DNA from 4 places in the Paenarthrobacter sp. 10L412 genome. Region 1 is predicted to be linked to each of the others. Evidence: riboswitches for the same ligand, from Rfam matches in the RefSeq annotation. Region 1 holds a riboswitch; each other region holds the start of a gene.
The links. Region 1 has a riboswitch for S-adenosylmethionine ahead of AC1DD7_RS17555 (hypothetical protein). Riboswitches for the same ligand answer to the same signal wherever they lie in the genome.
Positions count from the first base shown of each region.

Region 2: it holds a riboswitch for S-adenosylmethionine, as region 1 does, so the genes downstream of both, AC1DD7_RS11400 (aminotransferase class V-fold PLP-dependent enzyme) here and AC1DD7_RS17555 (hypothetical protein) in region 1, are expected to answer to the same signal.
Region 3: it holds a riboswitch for S-adenosylmethionine, as region 1 does, so the genes downstream of both, metX (homoserine O-acetyltransferase MetX) here and AC1DD7_RS17555 (hypothetical protein) in region 1, are expected to answer to the same signal.
Region 4: it holds a riboswitch for S-adenosylmethionine, as region 1 does, so the genes downstream of both, AC1DD7_RS04715 (DUF1737 domain-containing protein) here and AC1DD7_RS17555 (hypothetical protein) in region 1, are expected to answer to the same signal.

Region 1 is NZ_JBFTJT010000012.1:95,174-99,259, forward strand. Features, by position in the region: gene AC1DD7_RS17545 (VIT1/CCC1 transporter family protein) at 58-1,221, opposite strand; gene AC1DD7_RS17550 (hypothetical protein) at 1,476-1,670, shown strand; gene AC1DD7_RS17555 (hypothetical protein) at 1,683-1,967, opposite strand; SAM riboswitch class IV at 1,983-2,102, opposite strand; gene AC1DD7_RS17560 (sodium:solute symporter family protein) at 2,314-3,855, opposite strand.
Region 2 is NZ_JBFTJT010000007.1:243,801-247,886, reverse strand. Features, by position in the region: gene rsgA (ribosome small subunit-dependent GTPase A) at 1-934, shown strand, start outside; gene hisN (histidinol-phosphatase) at 989-1,801, shown strand; SAM riboswitch class IV at 1,984-2,097, shown strand; gene AC1DD7_RS11400 (aminotransferase class V-fold PLP-dependent enzyme) at 2,130-3,539, shown strand; gene AC1DD7_RS11395 (class I SAM-dependent methyltransferase) at 3,689-4,086, shown strand, end outside.
Region 3 is NZ_JBFTJT010000002.1:183,895-187,980, forward strand. Features, by position in the region: gene AC1DD7_RS02655 (winged helix DNA-binding domain-containing protein) at 1-683, shown strand, start outside; gene AC1DD7_RS02660 (hypothetical protein) at 728-1,159, shown strand; gene metX (homoserine O-acetyltransferase MetX) at 1,166-2,287, opposite strand; SAM riboswitch class IV at 2,302-2,416, opposite strand; gene AC1DD7_RS02670 (bifunctional o-acetylhomoserine/o-acetylserine sulfhydrylase) at 2,556-3,872, opposite strand.
Region 4 is NZ_JBFTJT010000003.1:296,893-300,978, forward strand. Features, by position in the region: gene AC1DD7_RS04705 (aromatic amino acid ammonia-lyase) at 1-287, opposite strand, end outside; gene AC1DD7_RS04710 (NtaA/DmoA family FMN-dependent monooxygenase) at 287-1,615, opposite strand; SAM riboswitch class IV at 1,782-1,893, shown strand; gene AC1DD7_RS04715 (DUF1737 domain-containing protein) at 1,908-2,174, shown strand; gene AC1DD7_RS04720 (rhodanese-like domain-containing protein) at 2,171-2,581, shown strand; gene AC1DD7_RS04725 (O-succinylhomoserine sulfhydrylase) at 2,582-3,790, shown strand; gene AC1DD7_RS04730 (hypothetical protein) at 3,801-4,086, shown strand, end outside.

The sequences.
Region 1 (4,086 bases):
CCATTCCCTACGCCCCGGTCACGCGGGGCCGCGCGGAGGACGAACCAACATTACCGCCTAGACGATCATCGTTCCGAACGCGAGGCCAAGCCCATAGGTGGCGGCTGCGGCACCCAGGCCGATCGCCAGCTGCCGGAAGCCACGGCTCAGCGGTGAGGTCCCGGACAACAGTCCGACGACGGCGCCAGTCGCCAGGAGCGCGATGCCCACCAGAACACCGGCTACCAGCAGTGCCGCCACACCCGTCATGCCGAAAATAAACGGAAGGATGGGCACGATCGCACCGGAGGCGAAGAAGCAGAAGCTGGACATCGCAGCACCCCAGGCAGACCCCACGGTTTCGTGGTCGTCGGCGGGTTGCTCCTTTTCGGGTTGCAAGGAGAGGCTGGGATCGCAGTCGCAACTGAAGAGTCCCATGCGTTCGGCGGCGCGGTGCTCGGCGGCCTCGCGGGTCATGCCCCGGGCCAAATACACCAGCACGAGCTCGTTGTGCTCAATGTCCAAAGACGGGGCGGCTGTGAGGGTAGCCTGCGTGGGCAGCGTGGCGTTGAGCAACTCCCTTTGCGAGCGGACCGAAACGTACTCGCCGGCACCCATGGACAGGGCGCCGGCCAGCAATCCGGCCACTCCGCTCATGAGCACCACCGGGCTGGGAACGCCCGTTGCGGCCATACCCATAACCAGTGAAAGGTTGCTCACCAGGCCGTCGTTGGCACCAAAAACAGCGGCGCGGAAGGTACCGGAGAGCCTGTTGCGTCCACGGGTGGCAAGGCCCCTGACAACTTCTTCGTGGATTTGTTCGTCGGCAACCATGGCCGGGGTCGCGGCAGGTTCGGCACCGTAGGGGGAGCGGCCTTCCGCGCGCTGAGCCAAGGCGAGCACGAACACTGAACCAAAGTGCCGGGCCAGGAAGCCCAGCAGCTGGCTCCGGGTTGAAGCTCCCTTCGGCATACCAGCGTGCTCTCCGAGGAGCTTGAGCCAGTGTGCCTCGTGCCTTCCCTCTGCCTCGGCCAAGGCGAGCAGGATCTGGCGTTCTTCGCCGTCACGACGCTGGGCGAGTTCCCGGTAGACGGCGGCTTCGGCCCGCTCGTCGGCCAGGTATTGACGCCAGCGCCTGATGTCCGCGGCCGTGGGTGGGACTGGTTGGGGCGGTGTTCCGGATCCGGGGGCGGGGTCCGGAGCGGGGCTCGACGAACCGTGGGATTCCTGGTGCTTCTGCACTTTTTCTCCTGTGCTGGGTGGGGTAGTTGCGGCCCCATTGCACGCCCACTGTACCGCTTATTGGCGCGGATTTTTGGCCGGTATTCCTTAGCGGGAATGTTCGGCGTGCCTTAATTTTGGGCTAGATCCTGCCTTGCTCCGGGCGTGCCTTGACCCTCTTCAAGCACAGTGCTCAGATGGAAGGACAGGGGCGGGGGCCCTCCCCGCACTCGGTCAGCAGGCTGCTTGCCAGCCCACCAGACGGAGGTTGCAGCATGGACACCACCGAACCGCACGCCAACCACCCGGAACGGGAGACCATCGAATCAGACCCCGCTTACGACTACAGCGATGACCAGGAAGTCGACGAACCCTGGGTGGAGGAAATCGACGTCCCGGATGACGACGAGCGGGTTGTCCCCCTGGATGAAACCGAAGAATTCCGTGGGGAAGAAGACGAAGAATTCTAGGACCGTTTTCTTCTAGGCAGGGCCGTCTTCACCGAATCTGAAATGCCGCTCCAGTCCCGCCGGACGCCCGAGCGCTGCAACAGTCACCGTCAACGTCCTCGACGAATCACACCACCGCGACGGACGCACAGCCTGGGCAAGGGCCTGTGCTATCAGGTGCGCTTCGTGGTGCCGGAACCGGCTCAGGCCACCGTTCACGAACAGGGTCACCGTCCCAAGGACAAGGTCGACGCCGGGAATCACCGGGACGGTGGGCGCTTCGGATTCGGCGGGGGTGCTGAGGGCTTGGTACGGCAAGGACTGCTCCTTTGGGGAGTGCTCTTGCCCGCTCGGTTGTCTCTGGTCCGGGGCGGGCCGCTTCCTCATCCGAACCACCCGTGAACATGGGGTTGGTGTGTGGCCAGTCGGAGCTTGGCGCCACCTCTCTTGAAGCTGGGACCACTGTACTGGAGGAGTGCTGTCCGGGAGAAGTATGGCTCTCGGATCCCCTGCGTTGTGCGGCCTGGTGTGCGTGCCATGGGGCGTGGATGGGGCGCAGAGTGGCCCCGCAACGCCCGAATCTAGACGGAAAGCGCAACGGCGACGCTGCCCCGGGAAGGGGCGGCGCCGCCGTCGAACATTACTTGGGGCTGGGTCTGCTCAGCTAGCTGGCGTGGTGGCTGCTGACAGGGTGGGCCTCCAGGGGCAATTCGTCAGAGACCGCACCGGCCACGCGCTTGTCCCAAGCGGCCCGAACTTCGGGATCCGTGGGAGGCGTGAGGAGGGAAATCACGACGTATGCCACGAACGAGGCCGCCAGGCCGTAGTAGATGGGTTCGTTGGCGTAAACGCCATCGACGCTCGGAATGACTCCAGTTGCGAACAGGATCAGCAAGGCCAGAGTCAATACCGAGCCCACTGCCATGGACCAGGCAGCAGCGATACCGGTTCCGCGCTTCCAGACGAGGCCGCCGAGGATAGCGACGAGGAGGCCGCCTACCAGGATGTCGTAGGCAATGGTGAGGGCAACAACCACGTCCTGCGCGGCCATGGAGATCAGCACCGCAACGATGCCCAGGCCAAGAACCCAGTAACGGTTGGCCTTGACGTCGTGCTCGGGGTTTTCGGTGTCGTCAGTGTTGATGGTCTTGCCGAACCAGCTGGCAACGAACGGAACAACATCTGCGCGAGCCACGGTGGCGGCGGCAATCAGGGCACCTGAAGCAGTGGACATCATGGCTGCAACAGCTGCGGCCATGACCAGGCCGCCGATGCCGATGGGCAGGATGTGCGTTGCCACTTCGGCGTACACCACGTCCTTGCCGAGGTTGGCGACATCGATGTTGGGGAGCGCCACCCGGGCGGCCAGGCCGATCAAGGCACCGGCTACACCGTAGAGGATGCAGTAGACGCCGGCGGTCGCTCCACCCCAGCGTGCAACCTTGGGAGTCTTGGCGGTGAAAACGCGCTGCCAGATGTCCTGGCCGATCAGGAGTCCAAGGGTGTAAACAACGAAGTACGTGATGATCGTCTGGAGACCGATTCCGTCAATCTGGAAGAAGCTCGCATCGACGCGCTCACGGATGCCATCCAGTCCTCCGGCCGCATTCATGACGAACGGGAGCATCAGGAAGAAGATGCCTACGGTCTTGATGATGAACTGGACCTGGTCGGCCAACGTGATGGACCACATGCCACCGATGGTCGAGTAAACAAGCACAATTGCACCGCCGACGGCGATCGCCATCCAGCGTTCCCAGTCGAAGAGGACGACAAAGATGGTGGCGTATGCGCCGGTGGATGTGGCACAGAGCATGAGCGTGTAAGCCAGCATCACGATGCCGGAGGTCTGCGTAGCCTTGCTGCCGTAGCGGAGGCTCAGCATTTGGGAGACCGTGTAGATCTTCAGGCGCTGGATGGTGCCGGCGAAGAGCAAGCTCAGGAGGAGGACGCCGGAGCCGATTGCGACCACCAGCCACATCCCCGAGATGCCGAACTTGTAGCCCAAGCCGACGCCGCCGACGGTGGATGCCCCACCGAGGACAACTGCGGCCATGGTGCCTGTGTAAAGGAAGGGTCCCAGGCGGCGGCCAGCCACCAGGAAGTCGCTGTTGTTCTTGGTGCGGGACTTGCCCCACCAACCGAATGCGAGCATGGCAAGCAGGTACACCACCACAATGGCGATGTTTATGAACGATGAGTCCATGAGTGGCTCCTTGGAGCTGGTGCACGGAGGTTGGGGTTTTCGACGATACTCCTGCGCAGCGCCGAAGTCTCCGTGCTGATGATTGGAGATTGGGTTCGTGTTGTGTGCCTCACAGACAACACTTGTTGCCTATGAGGATATGTTGTGATCGGGGTAACAGTCAAGGGGCTTTGGTCATCGTTGGGCTGTTTGTGGCTCCCACAGCCCGTGATCCCGCTACTATTGCTGCAA
Region 2 (4,086 bases), on a different contig from region 1:
TATCATCGCTGCACGCGCGCGTGAACTGCGACGAAACCCCGTAGTCCCCGGCGATTTCGTCGCCTTGGTGGGCGATGTATCGGGAGAGCCGGACACCCTTGCGCGGCTGGTCCGCATAGAGGAGCGCAAAACACTGCTCCGGCGCAGCGCTGATGATACCGACCCCATCGAAAGAGTGGTGGTGGCCAACGCAGACCAACTTGTGGTGGTGGTCGCCGCGGCCAATCCGGAGCCCCGAACCGGCTTTATTGACCGCGCCTTGGTTGCAGCCTACGACGCCGGGATCGAGCCGCTGCTGCTCGTCACCAAAGCAGACGTCAAGGACCCCGCCGAGCTGTTGTCCAATTATCTCAGCCTGGACTTTCCCATCATCATCAGCCGTACGGCAGATGATGAAGCGTCCGGAATTGATGCCCGCTCGGACGACGGACTGTCCGCGCGGCTGGACAGCCGAGCCGTTGCCGAATTGCGGGCCCACCTTGATGGAAAAGTGACTGTCATGCTGGGCCATTCGGGCGTCGGCAAGTCCACCATGGTTAATGCCCTGACCGGAGCCGAACGGGCTACCGGTGGTGTCAACGCCGTCACCGGGCGGGGCCGGCACACGTCGTCGTCGGCGTTGGCCCTGAAACTGGCAGACGCGCCTCCAGGCAGCTGGATCATCGATACCCCCGGTATCCGCTCCTTCGGACTGGCGCACGTGGACCCCGACCGCATCCTGCATTCCTTCCCCGATTTGGAACCGGGCACGGAAGCTTGCGACCGCGGCTGCAAGCACGATGCCAGCGCCATCAATTGCGGCCTGGACGCGTGGGTGAACGAGGGACATGCCGGTCCTTCCGGAGTGGCCCGCTTGTCTTCGCTCCGGCGACTGCTGGGCGCGGACCCTCGATTGGAAGCCAAAGAGACCAAGGAACTGGGTACCGTCAACTAAGCATTGGTGCTCCACATCCCAGCTGCACGGAACGTTTCACGATAGTTTGGTGGCATGACCCAACCCGTTTCCAGCTACAACGACGACCTTCGACTGGCCCACGTGCTGGCGGATTCCGTGGACGCCCAAACCATGGACCGCTTCAAGGCTCTGGATCTGCAGGTCGAGACCAAGCCTGACCTCACGCCCGTGACGGATGCCGACAAGGCTGCGGAAGAAGCCATCCGTGGCCAACTGTCGCGCTCGCGCCCCCGTGACGCCGTCCTCGGCGAGGAGTTCGGCAGCAGCGGCCATGGCTCCCGGCGTTGGATCATCGACCCCATCGACGGAACCAAGAACTTCGTTCGGGGCGTTCCCGTGTGGGCCACCCTGATCGCACTGGTTGACGAAGGCGAGCCGGTCGTTGGAGTTGTCAGCGCTCCCGCACTGGGCAAGCGCTGGTGGGCAGCAAAGGACATGGGGGCCTACATGGGCCGCTCCCTGGCGTCAGCCACCCGGCTCAAGGTGTCAAACGTTTCGCGGTTGGCGGATGCCTCAATGTCATATTCCAGCCTCTCCGGTTGGAAGGAACGCGGCAATCTGGACGAGTTCCTGGGGTTGACGGAAGACATCTGGCGCACGCGCGCCTATGGCGACTTCTGGTCCTATTGCCTGGTTGCCGAGGGGGCCGTGGATATCGCCTGCGAGCCAGAGTTGAACCTTTACGACATGGCAGCGCTGGTGCCCATCGTGACGGAAGCCGGCGGCCGTTTCACCTCGCTGGAAGGCGAGGACGGCCCCTTTGGCGGCAATGCCCTGGCCACCAACTCCATCCTGCATTCAGAGGTCCTCAAGCGGCTAAACCCTGCCCTGGATGACCTCCTCTGACCCAGCGGCACCAACAAGCCAACCGGCTTTGCATAGAATTTTCGACGGCGGACGCCTCCTTTTCGGGGCATCCGCCGTCTTTTCTTCGCCCAAAGCCCAGTTTCCGGACCCGTCGTAACAATGTGCTTAACAAAGCGAAGCGACTTTGGAGCAGGCCAGATGCGTGACCTAACCTCTTTACAGGTCACGAGTGCCAGCGCTAAACCCCGGTTTGCTGGCCGGCAACCCTCCATTCGCGGTGGGGTGCCCCGGGTGACGACCTGGCCGGTCCGGAACGGATACGGCAAGCGCGGATCCCCACAGGGGGGTCCCTCTTGAGTGAGGTCCCATGAGCACTGCTACGTTCAACTCCACCGTTCTGCCGTCCCTTGTGGTCGAAGAAGCAGCGCACGAAGCCGCTGCAGGCAGGCCACTGGCCGCCGTCACGGGCGCGGAGCTGCAAGCTCCCTTGATCCAGGGTGGCCACGTCCGTTATGCCAACCTCGACTACGGAGCATCCGCTCCAGCGCTGACAATCGTTTCTGCGTATCTCAACGAGATCCTCCCCTACTACGCCAGTGTCCACCGCGGCGCGGGCTACGCTTCCCAGATCAGCACCTCGGTCTACGAGAACTCCCGCGACATCGTCCGCGAATTCGTCGGCGGCCGTCCCGACGATTCCGTCATCTTCACCCGGAACACCACGGACTCGCTGAACCTGTTGGCGGGCTGCCTCCCGCAACTGGACGGAAAGCCAACGGGCGAGGTCCTATACCTGGACATCGAGCACCATGCCAACCTCCTTCCCTGGCAGGGCGTCCCCCACCGCAGTGTCGTAGCTGCTTCGACACTGACAGCTACCCTGGCCAAGCTCCGCGAGGAACTCAGTCAAGGCGGCGTGTCATTGCTGGCGGTCACCGGGGCCTCGAACGTGACCGGTGAAATCCTGCCGATCGCCGAACTCGCAGCACTTGCACACGAATACGGTGCCCGGATTGTGGTGGACGCTGCACAGCTTGCCCCGCACCGCCGCATCAACATCACCGAGGCAGACGTCGACTACATCGTGTTCTCCGGGCATAAGCTCTACGCTCCGTTCGGCGCCGGTGTTGTTGTGGGCCGTCCTGACTGGCTCGACGCCGGCACTCCCCACCTTGCCGGTGGTGGCGCTGTTCGTGAAGCCCGCCTGGACTCGGTCAGCTGGGCCTCAGGTCCCGCACGCCACGAGGGCGGCTCCCCCAACGTCCTCGGCGCGGCAACATTGGCCCGCGCGACGCAGGTGCTTGCCGGCTTGGACCAGGATGCCTGGCATGCCCATGAAGCTGCCATCCGCTCCTACCTCGTACAGGGACTTGAAGCAATCGACGGCGTGACCGTCCACCGGATCTTCAGCGACTCCGAGGACACCATCGGCGTGGTCAATTTCTCGGTGGAAGGATTCGACGCCGGACTGGTGGCCGCCTACCTCGCCGCCGAACACGGTGTAGGACTTCGGGACGGCCGCTTCTGCGCCCATCCCCTGCTCAAGCGGCTAGGACTCCCTTCCGGCTCACTGCGCGCCAGCTTCGGCGTGGGCTCCCGCTTGGAGGATGCCACACGACTCTTGGCTGGTATCGAAGAACTCAAGCGCACAGGGCTCGGTTGGGACTATGTAGTGGACGAAGGCCGCTGGGTACCGGCCAACGACCACCGCATCTATCCGGAATGGGCTCCAAACACCCCGGGCACCGCAGGGGCTGCACCCTGCACGATTGACTGAAACACGCGTACTGTGCGGTAAATTCGTAGGGTAACTGGCGTTCGCGGTAAAGGAGTCTGTGCGTGGCCGTGCCTTCCGGCAGTGTTTCCGGCGGCGTTGTTTCCGGCGGAGGTGTTTCCGGCAGCGCTGGCAGGCCAGGTGGTCCCAAGCTGCATGCCACGCGCCGCCACGAACTGGGCCAGAGCTTCCAGGACGGCGGCGAACACTACGATCGCGTTCGGCCCGGCTATCCCACAGACTCAGTGGATTGGCTTCTTCCTCCTGGAGCGAAGACCGCCGCGGATATTGGTGCAGGCACAGGCAAGTTTACGGCCCTGCTCGTGGACCGCGGTCTGCAGGTGGCCGCCGTCGATCCTTCCACAGACATGCTGGAGCAACTTCGAAAGTCCTATCCCGGCGTTGAGGCGTTGGAGGGAACGGCCGAGGCAACAGGGCTGGCGGACTCAGCATTCGACGTCGTCAGCGTTGCCCAGGCATGGCATTGGTGTGACCCGATGAAAGCGAGCACGGAAATCGCCCGGATCCTCCGGCCCCACGGAGTACTCGG
Region 3 (4,086 bases), on a different contig from region 1:
TTTACCACCTCATGCACGCGGAGATCAGCAAAATCCTGGTGAGCGGCGCACCGGTCCGTTCTGCAGGGGGTGCCCTCAAACAGACATACGCCTTGTTCGACGAACGTGTGCTCGCTACCGGCAAGGATCCGCTAATCGGGGATGAGCGTGGGTGGGCCTTGGGCCAGCTGGCCCTGCGATACTTCACCAGCCGCGGACCTGCAACCATCAAGGACTGTGCCGCGTGGTCCGGACTGACCGTGAAAGATGTACGGCTTGGCTTACAGACAGCTGAAGAGTCCGCTCCCGGCGCCTTGGTGCCTGTGGCGATTGAGGGCCTGGACTTCTACTTGCCAGCAGAAGACGTGGAAGCACTTGCTGCGGCTCCCCCGCCAGCTCATGATGGGCCGCTGCTCCCCCGCGTCGATCTCATCCAGTGCTACGACGAATACGTGATGGGCTATTCCCAATCGAGGCACTACCTCGGCGGAAGGGCACCCTATTTCCCGGAGGGCGATGCTCCCATTCACGTGGTGTTGCTGGATGGCAGGTTGGCCGGATGGTGGCGCCACGGCTTCTCCGGTGGGATCTGCGAACTCGATGTCCGAATGAACCGGCCCGTCACAACAGCCGAACAACAAGCTTTGGAGGCAGAGGTGGAACGCTATGGGAGGTTCCTGGGCATGGAGACAAAGCTGGTGTGAAACGGCGGGACTAAGCTGGGTTTAAGACCTAGGAGGCCTGCACCGTGAACAATCTGATCTTCTGGATCATCGTCTGCTCTTGGCTGATTCCCATGGGAATCCGCCTATACAACAGGTCCCGGGCGCGGCGGCTCCAGGATCGTAATTTCCAGGACCGCAGCTTCCCGGGTCAGAACTACCCTGGCCAGAACTATCCGGGCCCCGGCTATCCCCCGCAGAATCTTCCGGGACCGGGGTACCCGCAGCAGAGCTACCCGGGCTATCCCGGAGAGCCCGCCACCGTCCGCCCTGCCGATGCGCAACCGCCGGCAGGACCGCCGTCGAACGCTTCTTCACCTACGTTCCCCAGCAACAGCGGCTCTGAGCAGCAAGGCTTCCGTGCGCGAAAACTGGCCGAACTGGACCTCAAGTTCAGCAACGGCGAGATCGCCATGGAGGACTACATGAAGCAGCGCGGCGAGATCATGAACGGCTAAGCCGGCCTAGGCGAAGAAGGCCTGATGCAGTTGGGCTGACAGTTGCCCGATTTCGGTGAGGAAGCCATCGTGCCCGATGGGGGCCTCGATCACGTGGACGGGCACGTCGCCAGGCAGATTTTGTGCCAGTTCCAATGACTGGGCCGGGAAATAGAGGCGGTCGGAGTCGACGGCTGCTACAAAGAATTCAGCAGTGGCGCTGGCCAAGGCCTCCTGCAAGGTGCCCCGGCCACGGCTGATGTCGTGGGACATGAGTGCCTCAGTGATGGCGATGTAGCTGTTCGCATCGAACCGGCGCACCAGCTTGGTGCCTTGGTGGTCGAGGTAGCTTTCCACCTGGTAGCGGCCACGCTCCCCCAGGACCGGGGCAGCCAGGGGCGTCTCTTGATGCTGGGCTTCCCGGCCGAAGCGGAAATCAAGCTCCAGCGCTGATCGGTACGTGATGTGGGCTATCCGTCGGGCCAGGGCAAGGCCCGCCTCAGGAGTTGGTCCACCGTAGTAATCGCCGTTGTTGAAGTTCGGGTCCTGGCGGATGGCGAGTGTCTGCGACTGGGCGAAAGCGATTTGCTCGGCTGTGCTGTAGGCGCCGACAGAAATAACTGCGCACCGCTGGACACGCTCAGGGAAGGTCACCGCCCACTCAAGTGCCCGCGCCCCACCCATGGAACCGCCAAGGACGGCGTGCCATGACTTGATCCCCAACGCGTCGGCGAGGCGGGCTTCAGCCACCGTGCTGTCGCGCAAAGTGATCAGGGGGAAGCGGGATCCCCAGGGCCGCCCGTCCGGCGCCTGGGACGATGGGCCCGTGCTGCCGTAACAGCCGCCCACAATGTTGATGGAGATAACGAAGAACCGGTTGGTGTCGATCGTCGCGCCCGGGCCAACGAGTTGCTCCCACCAGCCTTCCTCATCAGTGGCACCGCGGGCCACATGCGTGCTTCCCGTCAGTGCGTGCTGGACGAGGACTGCGTTGGACGCATCCGCGTTCAACTGCCCCCAGGTCTCATAGGCCAACACAACGTCCGGGAGAAAACCGCCGGCTTCAAGTTCCAGCGAACCTACGCCGGCGTACTTGACCGTCCCGTCTTCTTTGCCCGGTTTGGGGGGTGCTGTAGCAGTAATGGTCATTCCTTTGACACCTAACCTCGCGCTTGCCTGCCGCCTTGCGTGCGACAGGCCAGGTCTTCACCCGGGGCACCCCACCGCGGAGGAGGGTTGCCGGCCAGCAAGCCGGGGCTGTCACTGGCACTCATGACCTAATACGTAGAGTCTAGGAAAAATACAGCTGTTTTGGCGAAGAATGTGACAGCTGTGTGACGGTTTGGGGCCGCTTCGTTCAGGAACACGCACGGCCAGGGGCCGCCCGGCGAATTTTCGTCGGCGGGCGGCCGCTCCGCTAAGCGCCCTTGGCAGCCCGGAAACCAGCCTCAAGGTCAGCAATAATGTCGTCTACGTGCTCGATTCCCACGGACAGGCGGACAAGGCCGGGATTCACTCCCGCAACCAGCTGCTGTTCGACCGTGAGCTGGCTGTGGGTAGTCGACGCCGGGTGGATGACCAGCGAGCGGACGTCACCGATGTTGGCAACGTGGGAGTGCAACTCCAGGCCATCGACGAATCGCTTGCCGGCCTCGACGCCACCTTTGATGTTGAATGCCACCACTGCTCCGGTACCCCTCGGCCCATACTTACGGCCGCGCTCATACCAAGGGCTGGACGGCAGACCCGCGAAGGCGACCGATTCGACGTCGTCGTGGGCTTCCAACCATTCCGCCACTTTGGTGGCGTTGGAGACGTGGCGCTCGACGCGCAGGCTCAGGGTTTCCAGCCCTTGGGCGATGAGGAAGGCGTTGAACGGGGAAACCGCCGAACCCAGATCGCGCAGCAACTGCACACGGGCCTTGAGAATGTAGGAGAGGTTGGCTCCGAGCGCGCCATCCTTGCCAAGGTCCCGGGCGTAAACGAGCCCGTTGTAGCTGGGGTCCGGAGTGTTGAATCCCGGGAAGCGCTCCGGGTCCTTGCCGAAATCAAAGTTTCCGGAGTCCACGATCACGCCCGCGATCGCCGCACCGTGGCCGCCCAGATACTTGGTAGCCGAGTGCACCACGATGTCCGCACCCCATTCGATGGGACGAATGAGGTATGGGGTGGAGAGCGTGTTATCCACGATCAGCGGCACTCCGGCCTCATGCGCGGCGTGTGAAATACCCTCGATGTCCAGCACGTCCTGGCGCGGATTGGACACCACCTCGCCGAAGAACAGCTTGGTATTGGGCTGCACGGCGTCCCGCCACTGGTCCAGGTTGTCCGGGTCCTCCACGAACGTCACGGAGATGCCGAACTTCTTCAGCGTGTGCGCCAGCAGGTTGTAGGTGCCGCCGTAAAGGCTGGGGCTGGCGACGATATGGTCTCCGGCCTCGGCAATGTTCAGGATGGCGAAGGTTTCCGCGGCCTGTCCGGAGCTAAGGAGCAATGCGCCAAGCCCGCCTTCGAGGCTGGCGATCCGCTGCTCCACGGCATCTTGTGTTGGGTTGCCGATTCGGGTGTAGATCGGGGCGAGCTCGGCCAAGGCAAAGCGGTTGGCTGCGCTCTCTGCGCTGGGGAAAACGAAGGACGTGGTCTGGTAGATCGGAAGCGACCGCGCTCCCGTGGCAGAGTCAGGCTCCTGCCCTGCGTGGATCTGGCGTGTTTCGAAAGACCATCCTTGGGACATTGAATTCTCCTCTTAGTGGCGCGCGGGTTTGCCGTTGATCGCTGTAGGCGTGGGCTGGGGCCAGTCTAGGAAGCGCCCGTGTGCTTGGACAGCTTTGTGACGAAGGCAGTATTTTTCAGTCTTTACGCGACCCGGCGTGACGCGTTCCTGCGGCGCGCAATAAGGTCCCATGTTAGTTAGGCTTCCCTTAGCTGAGACCCCGATCACAAAGTGC
Region 4 (4,086 bases), on a different contig from region 1:
CTGTTGTGGTATCTGACTACTTGGATTTGATAGGCGAGAACCGACCTCTCCTCCACAGCCGTATCGCGTCCGGATCCGAGGAGGGTGTTGAGGCCGTAGATTTTCTGCCCTGAGGTCGACGCGCGCTCCAGCACTTCGCGTGAGCGGCCGATCAAAGACAACGCATCGTGGTTGAGTTTCACGTGAAACGCCGGATCCAAGGCAGCCTGCGCCACGCTTTCAGGGTCCACCGGCGATGTGCCGATCAGCAGGGTTCTGGGCGCGGAGGAGATGGGCTCGGAGGACATCAGAAGTCCAGAAGATTCTGGCGGAAGCCACCGTCGCCGTAACTCTTCCTCAACAGGCCACGGCGTCGCAGTTCGGGAGTGAGCTTGTCCAGCACTCCGTGCACGGTGACGGGGTCCACGAAGCCAGAGAAGAGGAAGCCGTCGCCACCCACAGCCTCGCCAGTCTCCTCGAGGTAGTCCGCGATTTCACCAACCGTGCCGATGATCGAATCGCCGGCACCACCGCTGCGTGCCTGAAGGATCTGGCGAAGGGTAGACCCCGGAGGCGCTGCCTTGGCGAAGTGCTCCAACGTGCCTTGGTTGCTGTTGGTGCTCAATTCAGGCAACGGCGCATCGAGGTCGAACTGCTTGAAGTCGATCACGGACAGGTAGGAGATCGAGTTGAGCTGGCTGTCGATATCACGCTGGGTAAGCTCCCGGCGCTGTGCACGCAAGTCCTCGGCCTCGGCTGATGAACCAACCACGGTGGGCTTGAGCACGAAAAGTACCTTGACGTCGTCGGGGTTCCTGTCCGCCTTGGCAGCCTCGGCACGGATGGAATCCCGGTAGGCCTTCATTCCGTCAACGCCACGCGCCAAGGCGATCGCCACATCTGCATGCCCACCCGCGAACGCTTTGCCCCGAGGAGAAGCACCGGCCTGCACCAGCACGGGCTCCTCTGGCAAAGGTGCGGTGTTCAGCGGACCTCGGACCTTGAAGAAGTCACCCTGGTGGCTAATGGGATGCACTTTGGTGTGGTCGGCGAACACGCCGGCCTCAACGTCCTCAATCACAGCGCCGGGTTCCCAGCTGCGCCAAAGCTGCCGGACGACGTCGACGAATTCCTCCGCCTTCTCGTACCGAAGGTCGTGTTCAATCTGCTGGTCCAACCCGTAATTCTGTGCCGCCAGGTCACTGCCGGAGGTGACAACGTTCCAGCCGAGCTGGCCCTCGGAGAAGTGCTGCAGCGTGGCCAGGAGCCGTGCGGCTGTGAAGGGCGGATAGAACGAAGCGCTGACAGTCGGCACAATCCCAAGGTGCTTGGTGGCGGACAGAAGGTACGGGACCAGAGCCAAAGGATCATGCTTGGGCGCAAAGGAGGCGTGTGCCAGCGAAACCTCGGCGGTGCCGCCATAAGTATCAGGAACAGTAAGGGAGTCCTCGATGATGAAGAGGTCAAGGCCGGATTGCTCAAACGCGCGCACGGCGTCTTGATACAGGGCAGGTTTCTTCCAGTCGTAGCCCAGGCTGTAGCCGGGAGTTCCCCACCCCTGGACACCAAAACCGTGCCCCACGAACCATCCAAAATGCAGCATGGGCTTGAGTGTAGAGCTGCCTTGTCCGTTCACCGCGACCTGATTTCTTGCGAAGTTACAGGGGGTCGTACTGCGTCAATTATGCTCCCGGGGCGTCACATTTGGGCTGCTACCCCAGCGCCGGCCGGTTACGCAACATGACGAGCGCGTAACCGCTTGCAAGTGCGGGCCGCCGCCGCGGGATGTTACGTTTTTCTTGAGTAATGAGCACCAGCGCCAAGCCCTGACTTGCTGGTCGGCAACCCTCTCTCCGGCGGGGTGCCTCAGGTGACTACTCGGCGTATCGACACTTCGAACTGCAAGCGTGACTGAGGAGCACCAGCCAATGCCTGAACCCACTGAAGAAAAACTCTCCTACCGCCTGATTACAGGTCCGGATACCCGTGAATTCTGCGAGCGGATCACCACGGCCCTCGCCGACGGCTACGTGCTCCACGGCAGCCCGGCAGCCACGTTCAATGGCACGGATGTCATCGTGGCGCAGGCGGTCGTCCTGCCCGCTGCCATCGCCAACGCAGACGCCGCCGTCGCGAATGCTGTTGACCAGTTGGAGAACGACGACGACGAAGAAGCATTCGAGGGACACGCATGAGTTACGCAGGTGACCTGACCCCGCAGGACGCGTGGGCCAAGCTTGAAGAAGGCGCCATCCTGGTAGACGTCCGCACCGAGGCCGAGTGGGCACACATCGGCATTCCGGACACCAAAGCCACAGAGAATGATCCCCTGTTCATTCAGTGGAACCTCGCCGGTGGCATTCCCAACTCCCGCTTCCTCGAGGACCTGCAGCAGCAGGCACCCGAGGGCGAGGGCGTGGAACTCGTTTTCATCTGCCGCTCAGGCCAGCGCTCCATCTCTGCCGCCATCGCCGCGACGCAGGCCGGGTTCACCGCCTACAACGTGCTCGAGGGCTTCGAAGGTGACCCGGACCGCTACGGCGAGCGCACCATCAACGGCTGGAAGAACCGCGGCCTGCCAACCAACCTGGGGAACGACTAAGTGACTTTCAATCCCGATGCCGCCAGCTGGAGCCCTGACACCCAGGCAGTACGCGGTGGCCTTGACCGTACCAACTTCCAGGAGACGTCCGAACCCGTCTTCCTGAACTCCGGCTTCGTCTACGAATCCGCTGCCGCCGCCGAACGCGCCTTCACCGGCGAGGACGAGCGCTTCGTTTACTCCCGCTACGGCAACCCGTCCGTGGCCACATTCCAGGAGCGGTTGCGGTTGCTCGAAGGAACCGAAGCGTGCTTTGCGACGGCGTCCGGCATGTCCGCGGTGTTCACCGCCTTGGGTGCCCTCCTGGCTGCCGGTGATCGCGTCGTTGCCGCCCGTTCCCTGTTCGGCTCGTGCTTCGTAATCCTCAACGAGATCCTGCCGCGCTGGGGCGTAGAGACCGTGTTTGTCGACGGTCCCGACCTCGACCAGTGGCGTGCTGCCCTCTCCGAACCGACCACCGCCGTGTTCTTCGAGTCGCCCTCCAACCCCATGCAGGAAATCGTGGACATCGCCGCCGTCAGCGAGCTGGCGCATGCTGCGGGAGCGACCGTCGTCGTCGACAACGTCTTTGCCACTCCCCTGCTGCAGCGTTGCGGTGACTTGGGCGCGGACGTCATCGTGTACTCCGGCACCAAGCACATCGATGGCCAGGGACGTGTCCTTGGCGGGGCAATCATGGGCACCAAGGAATTCATCGATGGCCCGGTCAAGCAGCTGATGCGGCACACCGGACCGTCGCTCTCCGCGTTCAACGCCTGGGTGTTGACCAAAGGCCTGGAGACCATTGGCTTGCGCGTGAACCACAGTTCAGCCTCCGCTTTGAAAATCGCGGAATGGCTTGAGCAGCAACCCGCCATCAGCTGGGTCAAGTACCCCTTGCTGAAATCGCACCCACAGTACGAGCTCGCAGCCAAGCAAATGAAGGCTGGCGGCACCGTGCTGACGTTCGAGTTGCTGCCCTCTTCTGGGCGTTCAGCCAAGGATGCCGCGTTCGCGTTGCTGGACGGTCTGCGCGTCATCGATATTTCCAACAACCTGGGCGACTCCAAGTCCCTCATCACGCATCCGGCCACCACCACCCACCGGGCCATGGGGCCCGAAGGTCGCGCGGCCATCGGGCTGAGCGACGGCGTGGTCCGTTTGTCCGTGGGCCTGGAAGATGTAGACGATCTCATCCTGGATCTGGAGAAGGCCCTCAAACAGGTCTAGCCTTGCTGCCATGAGCGGGAATCATCCTTATCGCCGTGCCGGAACGGTCATCGTTGCGGGCACGGCGGTGTGGTTTGCAGGGATCTCGCCGGTATCGCGCGTTTACATCACCCCCGATGCTGCCGAACGTCTTCGTATGCTCGAGGCCGGCCAGCGTGGCTGGGTGATTGGGCAGCACCTCGCTGCTGCTGGAACCGTCGCGGTGCCGGTGGGATTCGCAGCCTTTGCACGTCGTCTTCCGCGCGGACAGGCGAAGCGGTGGGCTGTTGCAGCCGCGGCCGCTTTGCTCGCAGGGG